3 regions of the Eubacterium sp. genome follow, and region 2 is predicted to be linked to each of the others. Evidence: predicted binding sites of a transcription regulator. Region 2 holds the regulator's gene; each other region holds the start of a gene.

Region 1 (5,866 bases), on a different contig from region 2:
ATTAAACAGTTTACATTAAAGCCGGGAGTTAAACTTGCTGAACAATCGTTAGATCCAAGAACTAAAATCAAATATAGTGTGCCATTTTCGAAAATTAAACCATATATAGGTGATGGTAAATGTTGGAATAAAGTTATCGGTGCAAAAGGGTATCAACTTAAATTAACATACAAGGTCAAAAAGAAAAATAAAACCATTGTTTGCACCCAGAAAGCAGACTATATTGGCAGATTTAGTAAATTAGGAAAGAAACTTAAACAGGCAGATTACGAAATATTTGTAAAAATCAGAGCTTATAAGTATAAAAACAAAAAGAAGGTTTATACAAAATGGAGCAAGAGTACCGGATTTTTCTTTTAAAAAATCTAAAAAGATTTTTTTAGCACTTTTTTTTAGATGGAATATTTTGAACGTTATCTACGTTTAGAATGTAAGAAAGAGCTGTCACTTTGACGATTACAAAACGTTAAAGTGACAACTCTAGTGCTTTTTAATGCAATCTCTTTACTGCAATTCTGACTACCGGCCAGATAATGCAGGCTGCTGCTGTTCCCAGCAAAGCAGCATAAAGTTGAGTTGTAGAATATGTTACACCTGCAATTCTTGTCATTTTAGGTGACAAGTGACTTCCGAATGTAGGAATAACCCATTTTACAATTAAAAGGTTCATAACAGCCCATTTTGCAAAAGAACCGGCAACAAGGCTAAGTGGAAGTAAATTAAGTTCCAACTTCTTGCCACGAACAAACCAGGCAAAAAGGACGATTACAATATTACCAAGCATAATAAATGGTAATATCATTGGTACAGTGGAAATTATTGCAGACTGTGTAATAATGAAAGAAGTAACAGGTGCTACAACTGAAACTATTACACCGCTAAGTAATCCACAATAAAGTGTATCAATAATTAAAATCAGGTTAATTAAGCCTCCGGTAATAGGTAAAGTACCGGGGGTTTTTAATAACTGTACAACAACACAAAGAGCAATCATTATGGCTGTTACAGTTATTGTTTTAGTTTTCATTTTCATTGTTGTAGAAATCCTCCTTAGTAATCAGGTGAAGATATTTAAGGTAATCTGAACGTGAAGGCTTTTCAAAAGTTGAAGTTTTCTTCTGTTGCTCAAGTCCCATTGTGGCTTTTCTAACATCAGCAAGAACTCCGGCACCACCCATGCATCCACCGGGACATGCCATACCTTCTAAAAGATAGCCATCATACATACCGGCTTTTGCCTTAGCAAGCATTGTCTTACATTCTTTTAAACCTTCAGCTTTAACAGTCTTAACTTCTCTTTCTGGTTCAAGACAGTTAATTGCATTAACAACGGCTGCGGCAACACCACCACTGGCAGCGAAACCTTTACCAAGAGAGCTTGATGTATTTAATGGCTCTTCAACTTCTAATTTATCAAATTCAATGTTTTTAGCATCAAAAATACCCATCATTTCTTCAAAAGTTAAAACAAAGTCAATATCACTTCTAACTGATTTTCTACTAGCTTCTAATTTCTTAGCAGCACAAGGTCCGATAAATACAACCTTGCAGTCAGGATGTTGTTTCTTTGTCATACGACCTGTTAAAACCATAGGTGTAAGTGCCATTGAAATGCAGTCAGCGTATTCAGGATAAGTTTTCTTAGCCATAACTGACCAGGCAGGACAACATGAAGTACCAAGCCAAGGATGTTCATTAGGAACTTCCTTCATAAAGTCGGCAGCTTCCTGCACCGCACATAAATCGGCACCAATGGCAACCTCAACCATATCTTCAAAACCAACAGCCTTAAGTGCGGCTCTAACCTGTTCAGGTGTAACCTTATCACCAAACTGTTTAACAAATGAAGGGGCAATGGCAGCGTATATAGGTGTATCGCTTTTTAATGCAAGCACCGTCTGGAAAATCTGACTTTTATCAACAATGGCACTAAATGGACAGCTTACCAAACACATACCGCAGGATACACACTGATCATAATCAATATCAGCTCGTCCATATTCGTCTGACTTAATGGCATTCATACCACAGGCAGCAGCACAAGGACGTTCCTGTTTAATAATTGCGTTGTAAGGACATGCATTTACACACTTACCACATTTAATACATTTTTCCTGGTCAATAACAGAACGACCATTTTCCATATGAATTGCGTTCTTTGGACAAACCTCAATACAAGGATGTTCAATACAACCCTGACAGCCGTTAGTAATTAAAACACGTTTCTCAGGGCAGGCATGGCACGCAAACTTTATTATATTAATAAGGGGAGGATCATAATATTTTTCGTCTATGGCACTGGCATCAATTCCATCAGATAATGGTGCATGCTCAGACATATTTCTTACAGGCAAACCAAGAGTTGCTCTTAATCGTTCCCCAATAATAGCACGTTCAAGAAAAATATTGTCATAATATTTTCCAATTTCGCCGGGAATAATTTCAAAAGGAAGATCCTCTATATGTGATAAAGGATAATCTTCGTAAGCCATTCTGGCTATTTCAGTAAAAACCTTATGACGAATTTCAGTTTTATTTGAATAAATACCTCTCATAAATTTCTCCATTCTGTATGATAATAGTAGGCAAAGCCTAATTTACCTAAATTATAACATATTAAAAGTGAATGATAAAGAGAATTGGTTAAAAATTTAACAAAGTTTTAACATAACTAAAAGAACTTAATAAAATAAGAAAATACCCGTAAAAACCTAAACAAATTTATTAAATAATTTCTAATTATAATTACAGGAGAATAAATAAGGGAAATAAAACTATTGAATTACATTTAATTTAAAAATAGAGTAATAATGAATAATAGAAAATAATAATATTTTTGAAAATAAATGTTGAAAAAACATACAATACAGTTGTATTATAGAGTTTAGCTGTCTGGCAAAAAAAGAAGAAATAGGGAGGAAAACAATGACACAGGAAATAGCTAATCCTTTAGGAACACAACCAATAGGAAAATTATTAAAAAAATTCGCAGTGCCAAGTATTATATCAATGATAGTAATGTCCCTATATAATATAGTAGACCAAATTTTTATAGGACAAACAGTAGGAGAGTTAGGAAATGCGGCAACTAATGTGGCTTTTCCGCTTACAACTTTATGCCTTGCTACAGCTCTTACATTAGGTATAGGTTCGGCATCAGGCTTTAATTTAAACATGGGGGCAGGTGACACAAAGAAAGCACCATATTACATAGGTAATGCAACAACACTTATGCTTATTATAGGTGTGATTATAGGAGTTATCGGTATAGTTTTTATGAAGCCAATGCTTTTATTTTTTGGTTCAACAGACAAGGTGCTTCCTTTTGCAATGGAATATACAAGAGTTATTGCATTAGGATTTCCGGCAGCCATTGTATCAGCAGGTGGAGCACATTTAGTAAGGGCAGATGGTAATCCTAACTTTTCAATGGCGTGCAATCTGACAGGGGCGGTTATTAATGTTGTACTTGATTATATTTTTGTAATTCTCTTTGGTTGGGGAATGTCAGGTGCTGCAATTGCTACAATTATCGGTCAGTACGTTGCTACATTAATGGTTATTTGGTATTTAATACATTTTAAAACAGTTAAATTAAAGAAAGAGCATTTTGTGCCAAATGCAAAAATATGTTTAAGAGCAAGTCACCTTGGTATGGCTCAAGGACTAAATCAGTTGGCAATTATGTTTGTTCAGATTGTAATGAACAAGACACTAACATATTACGGGGCGTTAAGTTCATACGGAGCAAATATACCCCTTGCAGTATGCGGAATTGTAATGAAGGTAAATCAGGTTTACTTCTCAGTTTGTATTGGGGTAGCCCAGGGCATGCAGCCAATTGTAAGTTTTAACAGAGGAGCAGGAAAGTTTGACAGAGTTAAGAGAACCTACAAGATGGCACTTACATGCAACGTTGTAATTTCATGTATTGCATTTGTTGTATTTCAGTTATTCCCTGAACAGCTTTTAAGCATATTTGGTTCAGGAAGCAAAGAATACATACAGTTTGGAGTCAAATTCTTTAGAGTATTTTTATTTATGACATTTTTAAATGGAATACAGCCAATAACATCAACATTTTGTACAGTTATCGGTGAACCTAACAAGGGAACATTTTTATCTCTTACAAGACAGGTGATTTGTTTTATTCCTTTAATGTTGGTTCTTCCAATTATTTTTACAACAATAGGTGGAAAGGCAATGGGAATTGAAGGTGTAATGTACGTTGCACCGATTTCAGATTTTCTTGCAGCAGCACTGTCACTTATAGTCGTAAGAAAAGTGTTTAAAACATTGCAGTAACTTAACAAAATTATATATTTTAAACACAGATTATATAAAAGGTAACTTATTGAAAAATAATAAAAAAAATTTTGAAAAAAAGAAAAATATGTACTATACAAAATAGAATATGTTGTGCTATAATACGTTAGGCGGACACAATATCTTGTGTTCGCTTAAAAAACGGACAAAATATAGGAATCACCCCATAAATAGGGGAGTTCAGGCAGAATAAAGGGATTTTTTGGAGATAAGATTAACAATATTTAGAACAATAGTTAGGGAAATATACAAGAAATTGCAAAGGAGATAGGTATTAATATGGAGTCAAAGATTAGAAGAGTTATTAAGAGAAATGGAGAGGAAGTTTCTTTTGATGTAAATAAAATCCTAAATGCAATTAGAGCTGCAAATAACGAAGTGGAACCAATACACAAGTTAAATGAATACCAGATTGCAGCAGTAGGAAATATACTTGAGAAAGAAATTATGTCTACACAGCATGCCACATCAGTTGAAGATATTCAGGATATGGTTGAACGTGGAATTATGGAAATGCGTGGCTATGAAGTTGCACAGAAGTATGTAAGATACCGTTATGTACGTGAACTTGCACGTAAAACTAATACAACAGACGAAGGAATTCTTGCGCTTATTGAACAGTTAAACGAAGAAGTTAAGCAGGAGAACTCAAACAAAAATCCTACAATTAACTCAACTCAAAGAGATTATATGGCAGGCGAAGTTAGTAAGGATTTAACAAGACGTATATTATTACCTGAAGAAATAGTTGAAGCACATGAACAGGGAATTATTCATTTCCACGATTCAGACTATTTTGCTCAAAAAGAGCATAACTGTGACTTAATTAATTTAGAGGATATGTTACAGAACGGAACATGCATTTCAGAAACAAAGATTGATAAACCACATAGTTTCTACACAGCATGTAACGTTACTACACAGATTGTTGCTCAGGTTGCAAGTAATCAGTACGGTGGACAGTCTTTTTCATTAGGACATTTAGCACCATTTGTACAGGTTAGTAGAGAGAAAATTACAAAAGAAGTTTTAGCTGAAAGAGAGCAGATTGGACTTAATTACAGCGATGAACAGGTAAAGAAAATTGTTGAGAGAAGATTAAAAGACGAAATCAACAGAGGTATACAGACTATTCAGTATCAGCTTATTACACTTATGACATGTAATGGACAGGCTCCTTTTGTAACAATGTTTATGTACCTTGATGAAGTGCCTGAAGGTCAGACAAGAGATGACTTGGCTACACTTATAGAAGAAGTATTAAAGCAGCGTATTCAGGGTGTAAAAAATGAAAAAGGTGTTTGGATTACACCGGCATTCCCTAAGATTATATATGTTTTAGACGAAGACAATGTAACACCTGATTCAAAATATTGGAAGTTAACAGAACTTGCAGCAAAATGTACAGCTAAACGTATGGTACCTGATTATATTTCAGCCAAAGTAATGAAAGAAATGAAACAGGGGTGCGTTTATCCATGTATGGGATGTCGTTCATTCCTTACTGTAGAAGACAGTCAGAGAAATGAAGACGGAAGCC
Region 2 (5,866 bases):
AGTGTCAATTGATGAGCCACTTAATGTAGACTGGGATGGTAATGAACTGCTTTTGTCAGATATTTTAGGGACAGATGAGGATATTATATCAAAAGACATAGAAAATGAGGTAGAGAAAAAGCTTTTGTACAAGGCGATAAACAAGCTAAATAACAGAGAAAAAACAATAGTACAAATGCGTTATGGACTAAATAATATTGATGGCGAGGAAATGACGCAGAAAGAAGTGGCAGACTCTCTTGGAATCTCCCAGTCTTACATATCAAGACTTGAAAAAAAGATAATAAGAAGACTGAAAAGAGAAATTGTAAAGTATCAATAAAAAACATAATAAACCACAATTCGACAGTATATAAAGTTTATAGTTTCAAAAAGAAAATATTACGAATAAAGAGCCGGTATTTAGGAAAACATATTTATGTGAAAATACAAAAATATGAAAGTAGGAAATATTATGGCTCTTTTTAAAGTGGAAATATGTGGCGTAAATACAGCCAAACTACCATTATTAACAGAAGAGGAAAAAAGAGAACTTTTTAAGGAAATAAAAAAAGGAAACATGGAAGCAAGAGAAAAGTACATTAGAGGCAATTTGAGATTAGTATTAAGTATTTTGCAGAGGTTTTCTAACACAGGAGAAAATGTTGACGACTTATTTCAAATAGGATGCATTGGCTTAATAAAAGCGGTAGATAATTTTGATGACACACTAAATGTAAAGTTTTCAACTTATGCGGTACCTATGATTTCAGGAGAACTGAAAAGATTTTTGAGAGATAACACGGCAATTAGAGTTAGCCGCTCCATCAAGGATACAGCCTATAAGGCAATTTATTGCAGGGAAAACATAATTAAGTCAACTAACAAAGAACCTACAATCGGTGAAATTGCAGAGCATATTGGGGCAACGGAAGAGCAGGTGACTTATGCGTTAGATGCCATTCAAAGTCCGGTTTCCTTATATGATCCTGTATATGATCAGGGAGGGGACACCCTTTATGTAATGGACCAGATTAGCGATAAAAAGAATAAAGAAGAAAACTGGGTTGAAGACATTGTGCTAAGGGAGGCCTTAGACGGGCTAAACGAAAGAGAAAGAAAAATTATAGACATGAGGTTTTTTTATGGAAAAACTCAAATGGAAATAGCTGATGAAATAGGAATTTCCCAGGCACAGGTTAGCAGACTGGAAAAAAATGCAATTAAAAACATGAAAAATTATATTAAATAAAAAGACGATTTTAAGAGAACAAAAACAAAAATAAAGAATACTATATATAAAAAAAGGTCTTTTATGAGAATAGAAGAATTAAAACGAAAACAAGTTATAAATTGTTGTGACTGCAAAATTCTTGGCAATGTTTGTGACTTGGAATTTGATATATGTACCGGCTGTATAAAATCTATTGTTGTTATGGGACCAAGTAAATGGTGCGGGCTTGTTTGCAGTGATTTTGAATATATAATACCTTTTGGTTGTATTACTCAGATTGGGCCTGATATTATTTTGGTTCGTGTGGAGGAGAAGGAGGTCAAACATAAAATTAAAATATCTTGACCTCTCTAAACACTTTATTTATAATGGCTTTGTGTAAAATTAACTAAAATAAACAGCAAACTTAGAAGAAAAATGAATTAAGTTCATTTTTATAATAGTTACAACTAAATGCTGATGACCAGATGGAGTATACTAGGAGGAAGAAACATGAAGTGCCCATATTGCGGTGAAGAAAATACAAAAGTAATAGACTCAAGACCTGCGGAAGAAAACAACGCCATAAGAAGAAGACGTCAGTGTCTTAAGTGCAAAAAAAGATTTACAACTTACGAGAAAGTAGAAAACATTCCTCTTATTGTTATAAAAAAAGATGATATAAGAGAGCCTTATGACAGAGGAAAAATTGAAGCAGGAATAGTAAGATCATGTCACAAACGACCTGTTTCTTATGAACAGATAGTAAGTGCTGTGGAAGATGTAGAAAATAAAATATTCAATATGGAAAAAAAGGAAATATCCAGCAGAGTAATAGGTGAGATTGTAATGGAAAGATTAAAAGAATTAGACCAGGTTGCCTATGTAAGATTTGCTTCAGTTTACAGAGAATTCAAAGATGTTAATACATTTATGGATGAGTTAAAGAAATTGTTAAAATAAAAGTATGTATTTTTAGAAGTGTTAAGAAACTTACAAAATACAAAATACCGGGAGAAAAGAATGTTAGAAAGTTTATATCCAGATAAATATTTGAAATCTGTAGATGAAATAGATTTTGAAGAATACTATAAGCAGGGTATCAGAGGTATTATATCTGATATTGATAATACTCTTGTTCCACATGGAGCACCGGCAGATGAACATATAATTAATGTGTTTGAAAAAATACATCAATTAGGAATAGAAACCTGCCTTATATCAAATAACAAGGAACCAAGAGTAAAGCCATTTGCAGATGCGGTGAATTCAAAATACATATTTGATGCTCATAAACCAAGTAAAAAAAACTACATTAAAGCAATGGAAATAATGGGAACCAACGAAGAAACAACATTGTTCTTAGGAGACCAGATTTTTACTGATGTGTGGGGGGCAAACAGAGTTGGTATTAAATCAATTATGGTTGAAAAAATTAATCCAAAAGAAGAGATACAAATTGTTTTAAAAAGAATTCCTGAAAAATTCATATTATGTAATTGGAAAAGAAAAAACAAAAAGTCAAAATAATTTTCTGTGAAATAGTAGAAAATACATGCTAAAATAGCGCAACAGAAAAAGCTGTTTGTAATTAAACGAAAAATTACAAACAGCTTCTTTATGTAAGAAATTTATTCGGAATTTCATATTATATAAAAACGTTACTCTAGGGATGAATCCTTGTGCGAAAAGAATCTGCAAAAAGAAATTCCACCCAAATTTCTTTTTCATAAAATATTTTAAACTGTAAAATAAAGTTCTTTAATATGTTCTACAGGCATATCTTTTCCTGTCCAGATTTTGAAAGCTTCAGCTCCCTGGTATAAAAGCATATACAAACCGTTAAAAGTCTGGCAGCCCTGTTCCTTAGCCATTCTAAGAAGTTTTGTTTCCATTGGATTATAAATAACATCAGAAACTATTAAATCTTCTCTTAACATTTTCTTGTCAGGAATAATGCAACCGTCCACATTTGGTGCCATGCCAACAGAAGTAGCGTTAGTTAAAATCTGACTTTTTTCAATTGACTCGCCTAAAACATCATCATTGCCAAGTTCAATTAATTTAGCATTGCAATCTGTTTTGCTATTAACAGCGTCAACCATCTTTTCGGCTTTTTCCCAGAAACGGTCTTTTATACTAAAAACATTAATGTTCTTAACGCCATCAAGAGCTGCCTGAACAAAAATAGAAGAAGCGGCCCCACCGGCACCAAGTAAAGTCATTGTATCGCCGATTATGTCAAAACCTGCGTCCTTAACAGACTGCATATAGCCGATTCCGTCAGTGTTATGGCCGATGAATTTGCCATCTTTATTTACAACTGTATTTACGGCACCAATCATTGATGCGGCAGGTGACAATTCATCTAACAATTCGCAAATAAGTGTTTTGTCAGGCATTGTACAGTTAAAACCGGCAACGTTTAATTTCTTTAAACCTTCGTAGGCAACTTTTAAATTATTTTCAGGAACATCAAAGCACAAATAAACGTAGTTAAGTCCTAATTCCTTAAATGCTTCGTTGTGCATTAAAGGTGACTTGCTGTGTGCAACAGGGCTTCCAAGAAGACCTGTAAGCTTTGTATGTCCGTTGATTTCATTTATACATCCCATAATAATCCTCCAAAGTAAAGTAGTTTAGCTTATTAAAGTATAAGAGTTTTTATAAAAAAAGTAAACCTTCGCATTGACTTAAAATAACAGCTAAACTATACTTTAATTATTGCAAAAGTGGAGGCACTAATGAAAACAAAAATTTGTATTCCTATTATGGGACAGGACGAAAAAGAAGTGTTAAATCAGGCTGAGAAGGTTTTACAAATGCAACCTGACTTGATTGAATGGAGAGCAGATTATATTGAAAAATTAGATACGGATGTAATTGAAAACATAACTGCGAAGTTAAAAAATATTATTGGAAATGTCAAACTTGTTTTTACATTTAGAACTGCTGATGAAGGTGGTAAGCAGAGTATAAGTGATGAGAAGTATTTAGAGATTTGCTGTAAGGCAGCAGAAAATTGCGATTATGTAGATGTGGAAATAATGGGACACATGAAAATCGCTAAAAACTTAATTGCAGGAATTAAGAAAAATGGTGCAAAAGTTATTGGGTCAAATCATCATTTTGATAACACACCTTCTAATGGTGAAATAATAGACATAATGAAAAAAATGGAAGAACAGGGAGCAGACATTTGCAAAATTGCAGTTATGCCTGAAGCAAAAGAAGACGTAGAAAGATTTATGGATGTATCTTCGCAGCTTAAAGATATATTAAATGTTCCTATAATAACAATGTCTATGGGAGAACTTGGGGCAGTTTCAAGAATATGCACAAATATTACAGCTTCAAGTGTATCGTTTGCAGCAGGTGTTGATGCATCAGCACCTGGGCAGGTTAAGGCAGATATTTTAAGAAAATTACTAAAAGTAAATGAAGGTTGTAGTTTAAAAGGAAATATTTCTTTAATCGGTTTTATGGGAACAGGAAAGACAACTGTATCAAAGGCATTGTCAAAAATTACATCTTTTAAGGAAATTGATGTAGATGCCTACATAGTTGAAAATGAAGGAAAAGCCATAAGGGACATATTTAAGGATAGGGGAGAAGCATATTTCAGAACACTTGAAACAAATGCGTTACAGACAATTTCAAGTAAGCAGGGACAGATTATTTCCTGTGGCGGTGGTGCTGTATTAAAAGATGAGAACGTAGACATACTAAAGAAAAACGGAGTTATTGTTTTGTTAACAGCTACTCCTGAAACAATATTTGATAGAGTAAAAGACCACACTCACAGACCAATATTAAATAACGACATGAGTTTAAGACATGTAAAAGAGTTAATGGAACAAAGAGAACCAAGATACCAGTCAGTAGCCAATGTTAAGGTAAATGTGGACTCTAATGACAGAATTCTTACATGCTATAATATAATTAACTATTTAGAAAAAGAAGGCTATATTGAAATTGAAATTAATAATTAGATAAAGGTTGAAAATATTTATAGAATCTTTTATAATGGTAGAAGCGTGATTTATCACAGATGAACTTTTAGGAGGAAAGATTATGGTAACAGCAGGCGATTTCAAAAATGGTATTACTATTGAATATGATGGAAAGATTTGTCAGATCATCGAATTCCAGCATGTAAAACCAGGAAAAGGCGCAGCGTTCGTTAGAACAAAATTAAAAGATATCAAGAGTGGTGGTGTTGTAGAAACAACATTCAGACCAACAGAGAAATTTGAAAATGCTCATATCGACAGAAAGGATATGCAGTATTTATACAATGATGGAGATCTTTACTACTTCATGGATGGTGAAACTTATGACCAGATTGCTGTAGGTGCAGACAAGGTTGGAGATTCACTTAAGTTTGTTAAGGAAAATGAAACAGTTAAGATTTGTTCATGTAAGGGTGATGTCTTTGCAATTGAACCACCTATCACAGTTGAACTTCAGATTACAGAAACAGAACCTGGATTCAAAGGAAACACAGCTACAAATGCTACAAAGCCAGCTACTGTTGAAACAGGAGCTACAGTATATGTTCCTTTATTCGTTGAACAGGGCGAAACAATTGTAATTGATACAAGAACAGGTGAATATTCAAAGAGAGTATAATTTTGAATTATATAAATTAGGACTGCGGAAATATTTTCTGTG
Region 3 (5,866 bases), on a different contig from region 2:
GGAATAACACAGAACATAGTGGACCTTTTAATGAGTGAGACAAGCACAACAATGCTTTCAAACTCAGCATTCATACTTCTTTTAAATCAGTCAAGCAAGGACATAGAAAAGATAGTGGAGTCGCTGGAAATATCAGAGGAGCAACTTAACTATGTAATAGATTCACCGTCAGGATGTGGACTCATAAAATGCGGAAGCAGAATGGTGCCATTTGATAACGTGATAACAAAGAACAGCGAGTTGTACAAGCTGTATAACACTAATCTGTATGAGAAGATGGAAATAGGAGGAGTGTAGATAGTAATTGATTATGGATATAGTTTGGAAAAATCTAGTTTTTATTACGAATGAAAAGAAAAATAAATAATATGCAAACGCCAAGTTAGCAAGGAACTAATCTGGCGTTATTTTTTACCCAAAATCAAGGAGGACAACATGAAAATAAACAAGGAAAAAGAAGTTAACACAGAAATACACAAGAAAAGGACCGGAAAGATTCATAAAAAAAATGAAACAAAGATTGACAATAAGTCAATGACAACCAGAGCAGGGAGAAGTGTAACATCAGTAGGAAAAATAGCTAAGTCAGCTACTACTGAAAATGTTGAGGGTGGTGAAAACATTGATGGAGCATTTGAGGCAACAGGCATTGCAATAAGACCTGTAAAAGGGGCAATAAGCAAAGGTAATCGAATCAGGAAAAAGGTGAGCACGTCAAAACTACAAAAGGAAGTGGCAGGCAAGAAAATCAGAAAGAAAGCTTCAAACAAGGGAAAAGAATTTGCCAAAAAGTCAGCAAAGAATGCTTCAAAAAATGTGGCAAAGAAAACATCCAAAAAGGTAGCCAAGGATATAACAAAGGAAGTTACCAAGGAAGGCGAAAAACTTGCAGTAAAAACCGGCACCACAGTTGCCGGTTTAGCGTCAGGTCCTGAAGGCACATTGATTGGAATGGCTGCAGGTGAAGCAGTGGGGATGAAGATTGAAAACACATTTTACAGGGCAGAGCAAAAAAGCAGGATGATGAAATATTTCATGGACAAGCTAAAGCCCGGTGATGAGCAAAACGATAGCATATTCAAACTTGCAGGAAGCCTGATAAAAAACAAGATGGTATACATGATTAAGCAGGTGGCATCCCTGCTTGCACCGTTGGTTGTTCCAATACTCATAGTGGTAATGGTTGCAACAGGAATTGTGTTTGCAATCATAGCGGTGCTTTATAATTCACCGTTTGCAATATTTCTTCCATCACTTGAAAGTGGAGACACAATACAGACTGTAACAACGCAGTACGTATCTGAATTTAATCAGGAAATACAGACACTGGTGGATGAACACAAGGATGCAGATGAGGGCAGAAAGGTGTATGTGGACTATGAGGGAATGAACAGCGAGCCTTCAAACTATTATGACATCATGTGCGTGTACATGGTGAAATATGGTTACGAAAACACGGCAACAAAAATGAATGAAGCAAACAAGCAGAATTTAAAGGCAGTGTTTGATGACATGTGCAAGTATACAACAGAAAATGTAACAGACAAAAAGGGCAAAAAGAAGAAAAAGTACCTTGAAGTGAGAATTACATTAAAAAGCTACACGGAAATGTCAGAGCAGTATCAGTTTGATGAGGAAAGAAAGGAAACACTTAATCAGCTAATGAGTGCCTGCATTACAAGCAATCCGTCAGGCAGTCAGACAGGTGGAAGTCAGCTAAGTGGCTTGCAGGGAAGCCTTACCCCACAGGAAATAACAAGCATAACTGACAAAATAACAAATCAGGCACAAAAGACCGTGGCATCATTTGTATTGTCTAAGGTAGGATATCCGTATAGTCAGAATTTAAGAAACAGTGGAAAGGCATTTGATTGTAGTTCGCTGGCATACTACGCATGGAAATCAGCAGGTATTGATATAGCATTTGGCGGCTCAACCACTGCAGCTGCAGAAGCAGAAGGGCTGAAAGGCAAAACATTTAAGGAAAAAGACATACAGCCAGGAGACTTGATATTTTATAACTACACAACCAATGGAAGATACAAAAATATCAGCCACGTGGGTATTTATGTAGGCAATGGAAAAATGGTTGAGGCAGTGGATGAGGCACACGGAGTATGCTTGGGCAATTATCATAATGGTGGGTTGGTGATGATATGTCGTCCGGGAAAATAAAATTAATGCTAATGACAGTAGCAAATTTTGTCGTTCTTGATGTTTTTTTGAGCAATATATTTTTAATTGGAAAATTAAGAAATATATATTAAAATATAAAGGTAACAAATTATGTGAAATAAGCGGTTGAAAATTTATATTTAAACGATTAGAAATCTAAGAAACATATATGACAAATAAAGGAGGAGTAAAATGACAGAAGGAAAGGACTTACTTCAGGTTTTATGGAGTGGGGCGGATGTATTAAGAGGTAAGATTGATGCGAATGAATATAAGACATATTTATTAGGGTTAGTATTCTATAAGTATTTATCAGATTCGTATTTATCAAAGGCGTACGATTTATTAAATGATGAGATACCGGATGATTTGCAAGAGGCACAAAAGGTTTATGAGGAGGCAATGAATAGCGAAGATGCAGAAGAACTTTTAGCAGAACTAAAAGAATCATTGCATTATACTTTGGATTCTAATATGACATATGTATGTATGTTATAAAATAATTTTACTCTTACGATGTAACAAAGGAGCGTGTTTATATATGAATAGAAAAAATATTAATAGAAAAACAGTCTCTTTTTCAAGGACTGAGCAGGTACATGTAATAAAGCCATGTGATTTAAATGGTGGCGGTCGTTTATTTGGCGGAGCATTACTTTCTATGCTTGATGAAATTGCAGGAATTGTTGCAAAGCGCCATTCCGGCTGCAATAATGTAACAACTGCTGCAATCGACCATTTAGACTTTAAAGATGGAGCCTATGTAAATGATTTGCTGGTAATTATCGGTTATGTAACATATACCGGAAACACTTCAATGGAAGTTCGCATAGATACTTATGTTGAAAATAATGAAGGAATGCGCCACCCTATTAACAGAGCTTTCTTTGTAATGGTTGCAATGGGCGCTAATAACAGACCAACAAAAGTTCCACCGCTTATCATTGAAAATGAATTTCAGCAGGCCGAGTGGGACTGTGCCCTTAAACGAAAAGAAAACCGAATCAAGATGAAGAATGATTTTTAATTTCATTCACATATGCAATATATTTTTCTCTTTAAATTTATAATTGCATTCAAATAAAATATATATCACTTAATTAAATTAATTTATTTTTCACTTGACAATTTTTCTTTTTTTGTTCCATCCCTTTATTTAGGGCATTCATTTTGCAAACACTATATATTGTGTTTTTGCTTTTTAATTTTCACAATATTTGGTAGACATTCATTTAGCTTAGTGCTATAATCTAATGCATGCGAAAGAGTTAAACACCTTACTTGATTATCATAGTTTAACACATCGCTTTTTTATTGCCTAAAAAGCACAATGTATTTAATTGTGTTTAATATAGAACAGCATTATTATCGTATTTTTAATGCTGTATACATGATATATGAAGAAGAAAGAACGAAAAAAATGATAAGTGTTATTAAACGTGACGGTCATAGAGCTACTTATGATCGTAACAAAATTGTATCAGCTATTCAGAAGGCGAACACAGAAGTCGACCAGGAAGAAAGAATTAGTGAGGAACAGATTTATAATATATTAGCTTCTATTGAAAACCGTGGCTTTGATGAGATGGCAGTTGAAGATATTCAGGATATTATTGAACAGAAGCTTATGGCAGAGAAGAAATTTGTTCTTGCAAAAACATACATCATTTATCGTTTGCCAATAGAATATCATTAGCCTTTGGAACATATTTAGGATAATAAATTGGTTCATATTTTTCTTTATCAAGGTAGCGTGCATCCTTATAATCTATTTTTCCAGAAGTAATATGCTTGCCCTGCAAAATTGGAACACCTTTGTTGACATATTCAACTTTATCAGCAAAGAGTGCTGATCAAATCATATTTAGTTCCTATTTTTATATCATTTTAGCGGTAAAGATATTTAATCGATATTATCCACAATAACAAAATGCAGCATAGATGATTGTTGACTTCACATTGCTTCGACAGAAAAAGTAGCAGGTTTAGAGAAGATAATCGTAGAAAGCAAGGAAATCGTCGCTACTAATCTTGTGTTTCTCTTTATTAAGACTCTTAGAAATTTCATATATTACACAAAGAACCACCAAGATCAAGGCAGAAAGGTGGTTCTTATATTTTGCAGTGAATGAATCAATTGTTTTGTGATGATATCACAGAAAATAATTTACCTTTTGCTTATAATATAGTTATAAACTAAGTAAGGAGGTAGTCTAAATGAGATTAAAAGATAAAGTTGCAATCATTACGGGTGGCAGTCGTGGTATAGGATTTGCTACAGCTGATAAATTCTTGAAGGAAGGTGCTTCAGTTGTGTTGGCAGCAAGTTCACAGAAATCAGCAGATGTTGCTGTAGATAAATTAAAAGAAAAATATCCCAATGCAATAGTTGCTGGAATTAGTCCAAATCTGGCAAGCTTGGAGTCTGTCAGAAAGGCTTTTAAAGAGGCAACTGAAAAATATGGATGTGTAGACATACTGGTAAATAATGCAGGAATTTCAGAAAATACCTCATTTATGGATTATACAGAGGAGACTTTTGATAAAGTCATTGACCTAAATGTAAAAGGAGTATTTAATACTACTCGTGTAGCAGCAGAATGTATGGTGGCAAGAGGCAATGGGGTCATTCTCTCAACTTCTTCCATGGTGAGTATTTCGGGACAGCCAAGTGGGGTTGCTTATCCAGCATCGAAGTTTGCAGTAAACGGATTGACTGTATCATTAGCAAGAGAACTAGGACCTAAAGGTATTCGTGTTAATGCTGTTGCACCTGGGATTACAGAAACTGATATGATGAAAGCTGTGCCAAAGGAAGTTATCGGACCTATGATTGAAAGAATTCCATTGCGTCGTCTTGGACAGCCAGAAGACATTGCCAATGCGTTTGTGTTTCTTGCTTCAGATGAGGCGAGTTACATTACAGGTGTTATATTAAGTGTAGATGGTATGGCAAGAAGTTAAGTTAATGAGGTATGGTGATGTAATCACGGAAAATAAATGAAATTAAGACTATAATAAATCTACAAAAAGAAAAAGATAAGGAGGACTGTAAAATGTCTGCTATTAATATCAATAAAGATAATTTTCAGAACGAAGTACTGAATTCCGATAAACCCGTTCTTTTAGATTTTTGGGCATCTTGGTGTGCGCCTTGCCGTATGGTAGTACCTATTGTAGAGGAGATTGCAAGTGAGCGTAGAGATATTAAAGTTGGAAAGATTAATGTAGATGAAGAGCCTGAACTGGCAAATAAGTTCAGTATTATGAGCATTCCAACTTTAGTGGTTATGAAGAATGGGAAGATTGTACAGCAGGTTTCAGGGGCGAGACCTAAGAATGCGATTTTAGAAATGCTTTAGGGGGGTGTGCTAATGGGATTTTTCGATCTCTTTAAACAGTCGAATATTAATCAAGGCATAGAAGAATATAAAAGGACTGATGATGCAGTTCTGCTGGATGTACGTACACTGCAGGAATATCAGGAAGGACATATACCAGAAAGTAAAAATGTGCCGTTGCAGCAACTTGACAATATTGCTTCTGTAGCGAAGAATAAGGATATTCCACTGTTTGTATACTGTTATTCCGGTTCACGAAGCCGCCAGGCAACTGGGATACTGCAACGAATGGGATATTCTAAAGTAAATAATATCGGTGGCATTGCAGCTTACTCAGGAAAGGTGGAAAA

The links. The regulator NrdR, encoded in region 2, represses ribonucleotide reductase genes. The targets are predictions, from matches to a motif close to CACNANATNTNGTG.
Region 1: a site for NrdR is predicted at 4,442-4,455, ahead of nrdD (anaerobic ribonucleoside-triphosphate reductase). Genes of this name have one in related genera too.
Region 3: a site for NrdR is predicted at 3,353-3,366, ahead of ACZM4J_RS00740 (ATP cone domain-containing protein). Genes of this name have one in related genera too.

The regions. Positions count from the first base shown of each region.
Region 1 is NZ_DBLZZO010000019.1:21,807-27,672, forward strand. It holds gene ACZM4J_RS07890 (leucine-rich repeat domain-containing protein) at 1-360, shown strand, start outside; gene ACZM4J_RS07895 (ECF transporter S component) at 491-1,033, opposite strand; gene ACZM4J_RS07900 (4Fe-4S dicluster domain-containing protein) at 1,017-2,555, opposite strand; gene ACZM4J_RS07905 (MATE family efflux transporter) at 2,926-4,305, shown strand; gene nrdD (anaerobic ribonucleoside-triphosphate reductase) at 4,606-5,866, shown strand, end outside.
Region 2 is NZ_DBLZZO010000006.1:85,621-91,486, forward strand. It holds gene sigE (RNA polymerase sporulation sigma factor SigE) at 1-322, shown strand, start outside; gene sigG (RNA polymerase sporulation sigma factor SigG) at 455-1,231, shown strand; gene ACZM4J_RS03555 (PRC-barrel domain-containing protein) at 1,295-1,558, shown strand; gene nrdR (transcriptional regulator NrdR) at 1,706-2,155, shown strand; gene ACZM4J_RS03565 (YqeG family HAD IIIA-type phosphatase) at 2,216-2,722, shown strand; gene ACZM4J_RS03570 (shikimate dehydrogenase) at 2,932-3,807, opposite strand; gene aroD (type I 3-dehydroquinate dehydratase) at 3,937-5,184, shown strand; gene efp (elongation factor P) at 5,267-5,824, shown strand.
Region 3 is NZ_DBLZZO010000001.1:162,458-168,323, forward strand. It holds gene ACZM4J_RS00720 (TraG/VirB4 family ATPase) at 1-297, shown strand, start outside; gene ACZM4J_RS00725 (C40 family peptidase) at 436-2,175, shown strand; gene ACZM4J_RS00730 (type I restriction-modification system subunit M N-terminal domain-containing protein) at 2,368-2,673, shown strand; gene ACZM4J_RS00735 (acyl-CoA thioesterase) at 2,717-3,202, shown strand; gene ACZM4J_RS00740 (ATP cone domain-containing protein) at 3,596-3,871, shown strand; gene ACZM4J_RS00745 (SDR family NAD(P)-dependent oxidoreductase) at 4,393-5,139, shown strand; gene trxA (thioredoxin) at 5,232-5,537, shown strand; gene ACZM4J_RS00755 (rhodanese-like domain-containing protein) at 5,550-5,866, shown strand, end outside.